DNA from 3 places in the Mesocryomonas fontinalis genome. Region 2 is predicted to be linked to each of the others. Evidence: predicted binding sites of a transcription regulator. Region 2 holds the regulator's gene; each other region holds the start of a gene.

Region 1 (4,084 bases), on a different contig from region 2:
AGGTCCAGCGGAAAGCCGTAGGTGTCGTAGAGCTTGAACGCGGTCTCGCCCGACAGACGGCCGCCGCTCTCGAGCCCCTCGGTCGCCTCGGTCAGCAGCGACAGGCCGCGATCGAGCGTCTGCAGGAAGCGCTTCTCCTCCAGCTGGAACGTCTCGGCGGTCAGGGCCTCGGCACGGACCAGCTCGGGATAGGCTCGGCCCATCTCGGCGACCAGCACCGGCAGCAGTCTGTAGAGGATCGGATCACGCGCGCCGAGCATCTTCGCGTGGCGCATGGCGCGGCGCATGATCCGGCGCAGCACGTAGCCGCGGCCCTCGTTCGACGGCAGCACACCGTCGGCGATGAGGAAGGCGGACGAGCGCAGGTGATCGGCGATCACCCGGTGGCTGGCGCGGTTTTCACCCGTCGCCGGCACGCCGGTCAGCTCCTCAGACGCGCGGATCAGCGCCTTGAAGAGGTCGATGTCGTAATTGTCGTGCACGCCCTGCAGGACGGCCGCCACCCGCTCGAGCCCCATGCCGGTATCGATCGATGGGCGCGGCAGCGCGACCCGCTCTGTCGGCGAAATCTGCTCGAACTGCATGAAGACGAGATTCCAGATCTCGATGAAGCGGTCGCCGTCCTCGTCCGCGCTGCCGGGCGGGCCGCCCCAGATATGGTCCCCGTGGTCATAGAAAATTTCCGAGCACGGGCCGCAGGGGCCGGTCTCGCCCATCGACCAGAAATTGTCGGAGGTCGCGATGCGGATGATGCGGTCGTCGGAGAGCCCGGCAATGCGCTTCCAGAGCGAGGCCGCCTCCTCGTCGTCATGGTAGACGGTGACGAGAAGCTTGTCCTTGGCGAGCGCGAACTCCTTGGTCAGCAGCGTCCAGGCGAACTCGATCGCGTTCTCCTTGAAGTAGTCGCCGAAGGAGAAATTGCCGAGCATCTCGAAGAAGGTGTGGTGGCGCGCGGTGTAGCCGACATTGTCGAGATCATTGTGCTTGCCGCCGGCCCGCACACATTTCTGCGAGGTGGTCGCGCGGCTGTAGGGTCGCTGCTCGACGCCGGTGAAGACGTTCTTAAACTGCACCATGCCGGCATTGGTGAACATCAGTGTCGGATCGTTGCGCGGCACCAGCGGCGACGACGCGACCTTCTCGTGACCATTCCTTGCGAAATAATCGAGGAACGCCGACCGGATTTCGTTCACGCCGCTCATGGAAACCTTCACGTCTCAAGCGCATCGGACGAGCCGGTCCTGACCGGTCGGTCTGTCAGCTGTGGTTCACGATGCCGGGCCGTTGCGCCGCGCTGGAAGTGAGCAAGCGTCGACGTCACTCCGGATAGATGCCAGCCGACCGGGTCGCCTGGCGTCGGGCTTTGTAGCGGCGGCTCCATGCCCTGTCCATCGGACAGTGCGGCCGCCGTCCCCACGAACACTTTGCCCGCCTCGATCGTCAGAACAGCTGAAAGTCTCAAACGCTTAGCTAACGGCCGAAACGAAAAAGGGCGCCCTATGCCATGCACGGGACGCCCTCATGTTCAGACTGCCGAAGCTTCAGGCGTCGGTGTCGTCCGCCTTGCCCTCGTCGAGCAGCTGCTCGGCGATCAGGCCGGCGTTCTGGCGGATCGAGGTCTCGATCTCGTCGGCGACATCCGGATTGTCGCGCAGGAAGGTCTTGGCGTTCTCACGGCCCTGGCCGAGGCGCTGGCTGTTGTAGGAGAACCAGGCACCAGACTTCTCGACGATGCCGGCCTTGACGCCAAGATCGACGAGCTCGCCGGTCTTGGAGATGCCCTCGCCGTACATGATGTCGAACTCAATCTGCTTGAAGGGCGGCGCCAGCTTGTTCTTGACGACCTTCACGCGGGTCTGGTTGCCGGTAACTTCCTCGCGGTCCTTGATCGCACCGATGCGGCGGATGTCGAGGCGCACGGAGGCGTAGAACTTCAGCGCGTTGCCGCCCGTGGTGGTCTCTGGCGAGCCGTACATGACGCCGATCTTCATGCGGATCTGGTTGATGAAGATCACCATGCACTTCGACCGCGAGATCGAGCCGGTCAGCTTGCGCAGCGCCTGGCTCATCAGGCGGGCCTGCATGCCCGGCAGCGAATCGCCCATCTCGCCTTCGATTTCCGCCCGCGGCGTCAGCGCCGCAACCGAATCGACGACCAGCACGTCGATAGCGCCCGAGCGCACCAGCGTGTCGACGATCTCCAGCGCCTGCTCGCCAGTGTCCGGCTGCGAGATCAGGAGGTTCTCCAGATCGACGCCGAGCTTGCGGGCGTAGACCGGGTCGAGTGCGTGCTCGGCATCGACGAAGGCGCAGATGCCACCCTTCTTCTGGGCCTCGGCGATGGTGTGCAGCGCCAGCGTCGTCTTGCCCGAGCTTTCCGGGCCATACACCTCGACGATGCGGCCCTTCGGCAGGCCGCCGACGCCGAGCGCCATGTCGAGACCGAGCGAGCCGGTGGAGATCGTCTCGATCTCGACCAGCTTCTCATTGGCGCCGAGCCGCATGATCGAGCCCTTGCCGAAGGCGCGTTCAATCTGCGACAGCGCCGCGTCGAGTGCTTTGTTCTTGTCCAACGATGGGTCCTCGACGAGCCGTAGTGCTTTCTGTGCCATGGGAGCCACCTTATTCCATGCGTTGAACATGCGCGCAATCGCGCTTCGCTGGAGAAAGACGTACGCGTTTTGTTCTTTTCTGTCCAGCAGAAATCTCGATTTGTTCTCTTGGCTGGCATAGCAATCTCGATGGTCCCCGCTGACGAGCGGACCATCTTCTCCGCCAGCGCCTCTTGCGTCCGCCGCGCCCAGGAATGCCGTGGCGACCAGAAAAGGCCGAGCAGCCGAGACGCTGGATTTACAACGCCTTATAAGAACCCGCGGACTCTCTTCGCGAGTTCCGGCAAGGAGAATGAACGGCGCAGCCGAGGCGGCCTGCCGCCCTATTCGTCCAGCATTTCCTTCACCGCGATGGCGAGATCGCGCAGCGAGAACGGCTTGGCGAGGAAACCGAACTTCGAGCCTTCCGGCAGGTTCTTGGCGAAAGCATCCTCGGCATAGCCGGAAACGAAGATGAACTTCATCTCCGGACGCGTCTTGCGCATCTCGCGCAGCAGCGTCGGCCCGTCCATCTCGGGCATCACCACGTCGGAGACGACGAGGTCGATCTTGCCGCCGAGTTCCTCCATCACCTCCAGCGCCTCGACGCCGGAGGAGGCCTCGTGCACCTCGTAGCCGCGCATCTTCAGCGCCCGCACATTGCCGGCGCGCACGTGGTCCTCATCCTCGACGAGAAGGATGGACGCGGTTCCCGACAGATCTGCCTTCGGCGAGACCACCGTCGGCCCCGCCTCGATCTTCGCCATCGCCGCCTCGGAGGGCGTGTGCCGCGGCAGGAAGATGCTGAACGTCGTTCCCTTTCCCAGCACCGAATCGACGAAGATGAAGCCGCCGGACTGCTTGACGATGCCGTAGACCATGGAGAGGCCGAGGCCGGTGCCCTTGCCGATCTCCTTGGTGGTGAAGAACGGCTCGAAGATGCGCTCGGCAACCTCGTCCGGCATGCCCGATCCGGTGTCCGACACCTCGACGAGGACGAAGTCGCCCTCGTTCATCTCGCCGTAGCCGAGGCCCTTGAGCTCTGTCTCGGGCACGTTGCGGGTGGCGATGGTGATCGTGCCACCCTCGACCATGGCGTCGCGGGCGTTCTGCACGAGATTGGTGATCACCTGCTCGAACTGGCCGATATCGGCCATCACCGGCCACAGATCCCGCGCATGATGACGCTCGAGCTTCACGAGATCGCCCGAGATGCGCTTCAGGAGAAGATGCATGTCGGCGATGACGTCGGTGAGGCTCAGCATCTTCGGCCGCATCGTCTGGCGACGCGAATAGGCGAGCAGCTGGCGCACCAGCGACGCCGCACGGTTGGCGCTCTGCTTGATCAGCAGGAGATCCTGGAAGGACGGATCGCCGGTGCGGTGGTTCAAGAGCAGGAAGTCGACCGAGGCGGTGATGATGGTCAGGACGTTGTTGAAGTCGTGCGCGATGCCGCCGGCGAGGTTGCCGATCGCCTGCATCTTCTGACTCTT
Region 2 (4,084 bases):
CGTGGCGGCAGGAGCGCTGCTGGCGCTTGATACCGAGGGGGAGAGATTGGCGTCTTCTCCCCTGCGGGGAGAAGGTCGCGGCAGCGGGATGACGGGGGCGGCACAGGCGGAGGGCGCCGTGGAAGCCGCCATGGCCGGGCGTTCGCGCTCCCCTCATCGGCCTGCCGGCCACTTCTCCCCGGAGGGGCGAAGAAGGCGGCTTTGGCGTGGCGGCAGGGGCGCTGCCCGCGCCAGATACCGAGGGGGGCGATTGGCGTCTTCTCCCCTCGGGGGAGAAGGTCGCGGCAGCGGGATGAGGGGCGGCACCGGCGGAGGGCGCAGAGGATGCTGCCGCGGGCGGGCGTTCGCGCTCCCCTTATCGGCCTGCCGGCCACTTCTCCCCGGAGGGGCGAAGAAGGCGGCTTTGGCGTGGCGGCAGGGACGCTGCCGGCGCTCGATACTGAGAGGGGCGGTTGGCTTCTTCTCCCCTGCGGAGAGAAGGTCGCGGCAGCGGGATGAGGGGGCGGCGGCGGAGGAGGGCGCGGTGGATGTTGCGATGGGCGGGCGTTCGCGGCCCCCTCATCGGCCTGCCGGCCACTTCTCCCCGGAGGGGCGAAGGAGGCGGCTTTCGCGTCGCGGCAGGAGCGCTGCTGGCGCTTGATACTGTGGGGGCGATTGGCGCCTTCTCCCCTGCGGGGAGAAGGTCGCGGCAGCGGGATGAGGGGGCGGCACAGGCGGAGGGCGTGGTGGATGCTGCCATGGGCGGGCGTTCGCGCCCCCCTCATCGGCCTGCCGGCCACTTCTCCCCGGAGGGGCGAAGGAGGCGGCTTTGGCGTGGCGGCTTGCGCGCTGCCAGCGCTCGATACTGAGAGGGGCGGTTGGCGTCTTCTCCCCTGCGGGGAGAAGGTCGCGGCAGCGGGATGAGGGGGCGGCGCGGGGATTGCGGGCGGGTGCCCTGCAACGCGGCTGGAGAGCCTGCGCCGGCCTTGTCAGTACTTGCGGATCAGGCCGACGAGCTTGCCCTGGACCTTGATGCGATCGGAGCCGAAGCTGCGGGTCTCGTAGGCGGGGTTGGCGGCCTCGAGCGAGATGGTGTCGCCGCGGCGGCGGAAGCGCTTGAGGGTTGCCTCCTCGTCGTCGACCAGCGCCACGACGATCTCGCCGCCTTGCGCGGTATCGCCCCGGCGGATGACGACGGTGTCGCCGTCGAGGATGCCGGCCTCGATCATCGAATCGCCCTTCACCTCCAGCGCGTAATGCTCGCCGCCGCCGAGCATGTCCGGCGGCACGAAGATCTGGCTGCCGCTCTGCTGGATCGCCGAGATCGGCACACCGGCGGCGATGCGGCCCATCAGCGGGATTCCGACCGGTTCGCTGTCGTTGGCGGCCGGGCGAATGCGCTTGGGCAAGGGGTCGACGGACGTCTCGGAGCTGGGCTCGCGGCGGGCCGTGGCCGGCTCGGCGTCGACGCTCTTCGCCTTGGCCGGCGCGACCGAATCCGGCAGCTTCAGGACTTCCAGCGCCCTGGCCCGGTTTGGCAGCCGGCGGATGAAACCGCGCTCTTCCAGCGCCGTGATCAGCCGGTGGATGCCGGATTTCGAGCGCAGATCCAGCGCATCCTTCATCTCGTCGAAGGACGGCGGCACGCCCAATTCCTGCAATCTCCCATGGATGAACATCAGGAGATCGTGCTGCTTGCGCGTCAGCATTTCCGGCGATCCTTGTTAAAACAAAACCTGAACAAAGCTATCTGTTCTAGTTGTGTTCTGCAAGGGCCGGAAGCTTAGTCGAGCGCGATGTAGCGGCAGGAATCGCCGGATTTGGCCGGCGGCGCATGGGGTTCGCGCAGGAGCAGCACATCGGCGCGGGCATAGACCGACAGCAGCGACGAATCCTGGCGCCCGAAAGGCGTGACGATCGGCACCACCGCCTGCGATTCGCCGAGCGTCGCCCGGATGAAGTCGGCGCGCTGGTCGTTCGCCGGCATGTCGGTGCCGAGGATCGCCTCGCGGTAGAGCGGGCTCGCCGGGGCGCCGCTGAGGGCGTGGACCAGCGGCTTCAGGAACAGCGTGGCGGCAACCATCGAGGAGGCGGGGTTGCCGGGGAGGCCGATCAGCCGGGTGCGGCCGATGCGGCCGGCCATCAGCGGCTTGCCCGGCCGCATCGCGACCTTCCAGAAGTCGAGCGCGACGCCGCGGGCGGCGAACACCTTGCCGACGAGGTCGTGGTCGCCGACCGAGGCGCCGCCGATAGTGACGAAGATGTCGACGGCGTCCGTCACGGCGCGGTCGAGCAAGCCGCCGATGACGGCCTCGTCGTCTGGCGTAATGCCGTAGTCGAGCGCCTCGCCGCCGGCGGCCTCGACCATGGCGGCGACCCCGAAAGTGTTGGAGGCGACGATCTGCGAGGGCCCGACCGGCTCGCCGGGCATGACCAGCTCGTCGCCGGTGGCAAGGATCGCCACGCGCGGACGGCGCAGCACGCTCACCATCGGATGGCCGCCGCTGGCCGCCAGCGCGATCGTGCCGGCGCCAAGGCGCGTGTTCGCCTGGATGAGGATGTCGCCCGCGGTAAAGTCGGCGCCGGCCTTGCGGATGTGGCGGCCGCGCACGGCCGGCTCCAGCGGCAGCATGGTGGTGACCGTGGGCCGCTCGGCGTTCTCCTGGATGAGGATCGCGTCGGCCCCGTCCGGCACCGGCGCGCCGGTGAAGATCCTGACGGTCTCGCCCGGGCCGACGCCGCCGTCGAAGGCGCGCCCGGCGGCCGATTCGCCGATGAGCGTCAGCGGCTGGAAAGGGCCGGCCGTATCGTCCGCCCGCACCGCGTAGCCGTCCATGGCGGAGGCGTCGAAGTCGGGCTGGGTGCGCAAAGCGGGCAAGTCGGCGGCGATGATGCGGCCGCGCGCGGCGCGCAGCGGCACGGTCTCGGTCTCCGTCACCGCGACGGCATCCTGCATCAGCGCGGCGAAGGCGTCGGCGACGGAGATCATGCCGACCAGTCGCCGGAACGGCCGCCGGATTTGGCAAGCACGCGAATCGCCGAGATCTGCATGCCGCGGTCCACCGCCTTGGCCATGTCGTAGATGGTGAGGCAAGCGACGCTGACGGCGGTCAGCGCCTCCATCTCAACGCCGGTCTTGCCGCTGAGGCGGACCGTCGCGGTGACGCGCAGGCCCGGCAGAGCCGGCTCGGCGGCGATGTCGACGGCGATCTTCTCCAGCATCAGCGGATGGCAGAGCGGGATGAGGTCCGCGGTCTTCTTCGCCGCCATGATGCCGGCGAGGCGCGCGACGGCGATGACGTCGCCCTTCTTGGCGCCGCCGGCCTCGATCAGCGCCAGCGTTTCCGGCAGCATCAGCACCAGCCCCTCGGCGCGGGCCTCGCGCACGGTCTCGGCCTTGTCGCCGACATCCACCATGGTGGCGGCCCCGGTGGCATCGAGATGGGTGAGGCCGGTCATGCGGCCGTTCCGGCGGTCGCCAGCGTGGCGGCAGCGGGGCGGGCGAGAAGGGCGCGCGTGGCGCCCTCGACGTCGGCCTGGCGCATCAGGCTTTCGCCGACGAGGAAGGTGGCGATGCCGACGCGGCCGAGCCGGGCGCAGTCCGCCGGGGTGAAGATGCCGCTCTCGCCGACGAGGATGCGGTCGTCCGGCACGAGCGCCGACAGTCGCTCGGCGGTGGAGATGTCGGTCTCAAAGGTCCGCAGATTGCGGTTGTTGACGCCGAGGAGCGGCGAGCGAAGTTTCAGCGCACGCTCGGTTTCGGCCTCGTCGTGCACTTCGATGAGCACGTCCATGCCGAGGTCCATCGCCACCGCCTCGAGCTCGGCCGCACAGCCGTCGTCGATCGCGGCCATGATCAAGAGGATCGCGTCGCCGCCCCAGGCGCGGGCCTCGAACACCTGGTAGGCGTCGAACATGAAATCCTTGCGCAGCGCCGGCAAGGAGCAAGCGGCGCGGCCCTCGGTGAGGAAGCTCGGCTGGCCCTGGAAGGACGGGGTGTCGGTGAGGATGCTGAGGCAAGCGGCGCCGCCGCGCTCATAGGCACCTGCGAGAGCTGGCGGGTCGAAATCGGCGCGGATCAGCCCCTTCGACGGGCTGGCCTTCT
Region 3 (4,084 bases), 220 kb from region 2:
TGGCACGCTTCGCAGCGGCCACCCTTGACGTTGAAGGAGAAGCGCCCGGGCATGTACCCGCGTGCCTTGGACTCCGGCAGTCCCGCGAACCAGTCGCGGATCGGGGTGAAGGCGCCGGTATAGGTGGCAGGGTTTGAACGCGGCGTGCGGCCGATCGGCGACTGGTCGATGTCGATGACCTTGTCGAGCAGTTCCAGCCCGTCGATGCGCTCGTGCGGGGCGGGCACGTCGCGCGCATTGCCGATGCGCCGCGCCGCCGCCTTGAACAGCGTCTCGATGAGGAACGTCGACTTGCCGCCGCCGGAAACGCCCGTCACGGCGGTGAAGAGGCCGAGCGGCACCTCGGCCGTGACGTTCTTCAGATTGTTGCCGGTGGCGCCGACGACCTTCAGTCGCTTGCCCTTGACCGGTTTGCGCCGCTTGGCCGGCACGGCGACGCCGAGTTCGCCCGACAGGTACTTGCCGGTGGTCGAGCGCGGGTGCGCCTTGATGTCGTCGGGCGTGCCGTAGGCGATGATCTCGCCACCATGGATGCCGGCGGCCGGGCCGATGTCGACGACGAAATCTGCCTGCAGGATCGCGTCCTCGTCATGCTCGACGACGATCACCGTGTTGCCGATGTCCCTCAGATGCTTCAGCGTGATCAACAGCCGCGCATTGTCGCGCTGGTGCAAGCCGATCGAGGGCTCATCGAGCACGTAGAGTACGCCGGTGAGGCCCGAGCCGATCTGCGACGCCAGTCGGATGCGCTGGCTCTCGCCGCCGGACAGGGTGCCGGACGAGCGCGACAGCGTGAGATAGTCGAGCCCGACATCGTTCAGGAAGCGCAGACGATCGCGAATCTCCTTGAGGATGCGGACGGCGATCTCGTTCTGCTTGTCGTTGAGCTCGGCGGGCAGAGCTTCGAACCAGGTCAGTGCATTGCGGATCGACAGTTCGGTGACCTCGCCGACGTGCTTACCGGCGATCTTCACCGCCAGCGCCTCGGGCTTCAGCCGGTAGCCCTTGCAGGCCGGGCAAGGCGTCGCCGACATGAAGCGCTCGATCTCCTCGCGCATCCAGGCCGAGTCCGTCTCCTTCCACCGCCGCTCGAGGTTCGGGATCACTCCCTCGAAGGTCTTTGTGGTCTTGTAGGCGCGCAGGCCGTCGCTGTACTTGAACTCGATCTTTGTGTTGCCGGTACCTTGCAGGATCGCATACTGCCCCTCGAAAGGAATGTCGGACCAGACGTCGGTGAGCTTGAACTTGAACTGGCGGCCGAGGCCTTCCAGCGTCTGCGCGTAATAAGGAGAGGTCGACTTCGCCCATGGTGCCACCGCGCCTTGCTTCAGCGTCAGACCCTCATGCGGCACGATCAGCTTCGGGTCGATCGAGTTCTGCGAGCCGAGGCCGTCGCATTTCGGGCAAGCGCCGAATGGGTTGTTGAACGAGAACAGCCGCGGCTCGATCTCGGAAATGGTAAAACCGGAGACGGGGCAGGCGAACTTTTCCGAGAACAGCAGCTGCTTCGGCTTGCCATTCTCGTCAAGGCCTTCGGCGAACTCGGCGACCGCGATGCCGTCGGCGAGGCGGAGCGCCGTCTCCAGCGAATCCGCCAGCCGCGCGCCGATGTCGCCGCGCACGACGATGCGGTCGACCACGACGTCGATGTCGTGCTTGAACTTCTTGTCGAGCTCCGGCGCATCGGCGATGTCGTAGAACTCGCCATTGATGCGGACGCGCTGAAAGCCCTTCTTCTGGAGTTCGACCAGCTCCTTCTTGAACTCGCCCTTGCGGCCGCGCACCATCGGCGCCAGCAGATAAAGCCGCGTGCCTTCCTCCTGCGCCAACACGCGATCGACCATCTGGCTGACCGTCTGGCTCTCGATCGGCAGGCCGGTGGCCGGGGAGTAGGGCACGCCGACCCGGGCAAACAGCAGGCGGAGATAGTCGTAGATCTCGGTGACCGTGCCGACGGTCGAGCGCGGGTTCTTCGACGTCGTCTTCTGCTCGATCGAGATCGCCGGCGACAGGCCGTCGATCTGGTCGACGTCCGGCTTCTGCATCATCTCGAGGAACTGCCGGGCATAGGCCGACAGGCTCTCGACGTAGCGTCGCTGTCCTTCCGCATAGATCGTGTCGAACGCCAGCGACGACTTGCCCGAGCCGGACAGGCCGGTCATCACGATCAGCTTGTCACGGGGAATGTCGATGTCGACGTTCTTTAGATTGTGCTCGCGGGCGCCGCGAATGGAGATCATTTTCAGTTCGGGCATCGTCCGCCGCTCGGTATCGGGAAAGGGCGGGCGTCTCTGCCGCACTGCGGCACGCCCATTGGCTTAAATAAAATCTATCTTCCCGATGTCGAGAAGCGGCCGCAAGGAATCGACATGATCCCGCAAAAGCACCTTGTCACGAGAACATAGTACGAACATAAAACCAATGGGAAGCCCGGTTACCGTGCCGGGCCTGTGGAAAGTTGCTGCCGGGGCGGACGAGATGCGGGCGAATGCTCTATCGTGCGCACAAGCCGCGCACCGGCGGCATAGATTTGGACGGAGACGAACGTCATGGCGGGTAGCGTCAACAAGGTAATCCTGGTCGGCAATCTCGGCGCCGATCCTGAAATTCGGCGGCTGAACTCGGGCGATTCCGTCGTCAACATGCGTATCGCGACATCCGAGACCTGGCGCGACAAGTCCTCGGGCGAGCGCAAGGAGAAGACCGAATGGCACAACGTGGTGATCTTCAACGAGAACCTCGTGAAGGTCGCCGAGCAGTATCTGAAGAAGGGCTCGACCGTCTACATCGAGGGCCAGCTGCAGACCCGCTCGTGGGAAGACCAGGCCGGCGTCAAGAAGTTCACCACCGAGGTCGTGCTCCAGCGCTTCCGCGGCGAGCTGCAGATGCTCGGCGGTCGCGGTGACAATAGCGGCGGTGGTGGCGGTGGCGGCGGCGATGACTACGATCGCGGCGGTGGCAGTGGCGGCGGCGGCGGCGGCGGCGGCGGCCGAGGCTCTTCGGGCCGTGGCGGCGGCGGTGGTTACGACCGCGGTGGGCAGGACGACCGTGGCGGTTCGGATCGTGGCGGCGGCGGCGGCGGCTCCTCGCGAGACCTCGACGACGAAATTCCGTTCTGACAACCGCGATGCTGGATTTCTGCCGATCCCAGCGCTGAAGTGCTGGGATCGCAGTATCCAATCCCGAGACGGTCAGCGGCGAGTTCGTTGGCCTATAGGCTGCGCGGTGCAAACTGCGCACATCCCTGGACGCGACAATTCGCTTTGACAGGACAAGATCGCCCTAACGCAGCTCGCGGTCGAAGAACGCGAGCATCTCCTGCCAGCCATGGTCCGCCGCCGCCCGATCGAAGACCGGAAAGTCGGGCTTCATCCACCCGTGGGCGGCAGGATAGGTCTCGGCTCGAAAGGGCACGTCAGCGTCACGCAGCGCGTTCTCCAGCCGCTCGGCCATCTCCGTCGGGTAGCTGGTATCGCGCGTCGCAGCCGCGACGTAGAGTTTTGCCTTCAGTCGGAATGCAAACGTATGTGGGCTGTCCGGTGCGTCGGTCGCGAGGTTGCCGCCATGGAAGCTCGCGACGGCGGTGAACCGGTCCGGATAGGTCCCGGCGGCGGCAATCGCCATGCCGCCTCCCATGCAGAAGCCGACGGCGCCGACGTGCCTGCCTTCCACGTCTAGACGGGTATCGAGAAAGGCGAGGAGCGCGCGCGTATCCTGCGCCGCCCTTGCGTTTCCGGTCGTCGCCATCAGGGGGCCGAGCACCGCCATGAAGTCGCCCTTCAGCACCTCCACCGGATCGAAGGGGCCGTAGGGTCCGTAGCGGTAGAAGAGGTCGGGCAGCAGCACGAGGTAGCCGGCGTCCGCCAGCCGCTGCGCCATCCCAAACACCGCCGGACGGATGCCGCCCGCATCCATGAAGAAGACGATCGCGGGATGGACGCCGCCTCCTTCAGGCGTGAAGACGTAGGTTGGGCAGCGACCGTCTTCGGTAGTGATCGTCATCTCTTCGCGCGGCATAGTTCGTCAACCTTCAGTGGGAAAGGCGTATCGAGCCAACCGAACATGAACCACGCTACCGTCCAGC

What was found. Region 2 encodes LexA, which represses DNA repair genes until DNA is damaged. Its sites were predicted from a motif close to TGTTCNNNNTGTGTTCNG; they were not measured.
Region 1: recA (recombinase RecA) is a predicted target of LexA. The motif match lies at 2,672-2,689, and genes of this name have one in related genera.
Region 3: uvrA (excinuclease ABC subunit UvrA) is a predicted target of LexA. The motif match lies at 2,396-2,413, and genes of this name have one in related genera.

The regions. Positions count from the first base shown of each region.
Region 1 covers NZ_JBUZWG020000003.1:96,523-100,606, forward strand. The annotation lists gene alaS (alanine--tRNA ligase) at 1-1,202, opposite strand, end outside; gene recA (recombinase RecA) at 1,542-2,612, opposite strand; gene cckA (cell cycle histidine kinase CckA) at 2,936-4,084, opposite strand, start outside.
Region 2 covers NZ_JBUZWG020000002.1:91,991-96,074, forward strand. The annotation lists gene lexA (transcriptional repressor LexA) at 969-1,688, opposite strand; gene ACZL02_RS05610 (molybdopterin molybdotransferase MoeA) at 1,763-2,977, opposite strand; gene moaC (cyclic pyranopterin monophosphate synthase MoaC) at 2,965-3,438, opposite strand; gene trpC (indole-3-glycerol phosphate synthase TrpC) at 3,435-4,084, opposite strand, start outside.
Region 3 covers NZ_JBUZWG020000002.1:315,097-319,180, reverse strand. The annotation lists gene uvrA (excinuclease ABC subunit UvrA) at 1-2,255, opposite strand, end outside; gene ssb (single-stranded DNA-binding protein) at 2,550-3,119, shown strand; gene ACZL02_RS06590 (dienelactone hydrolase family protein) at 3,283-4,002, opposite strand.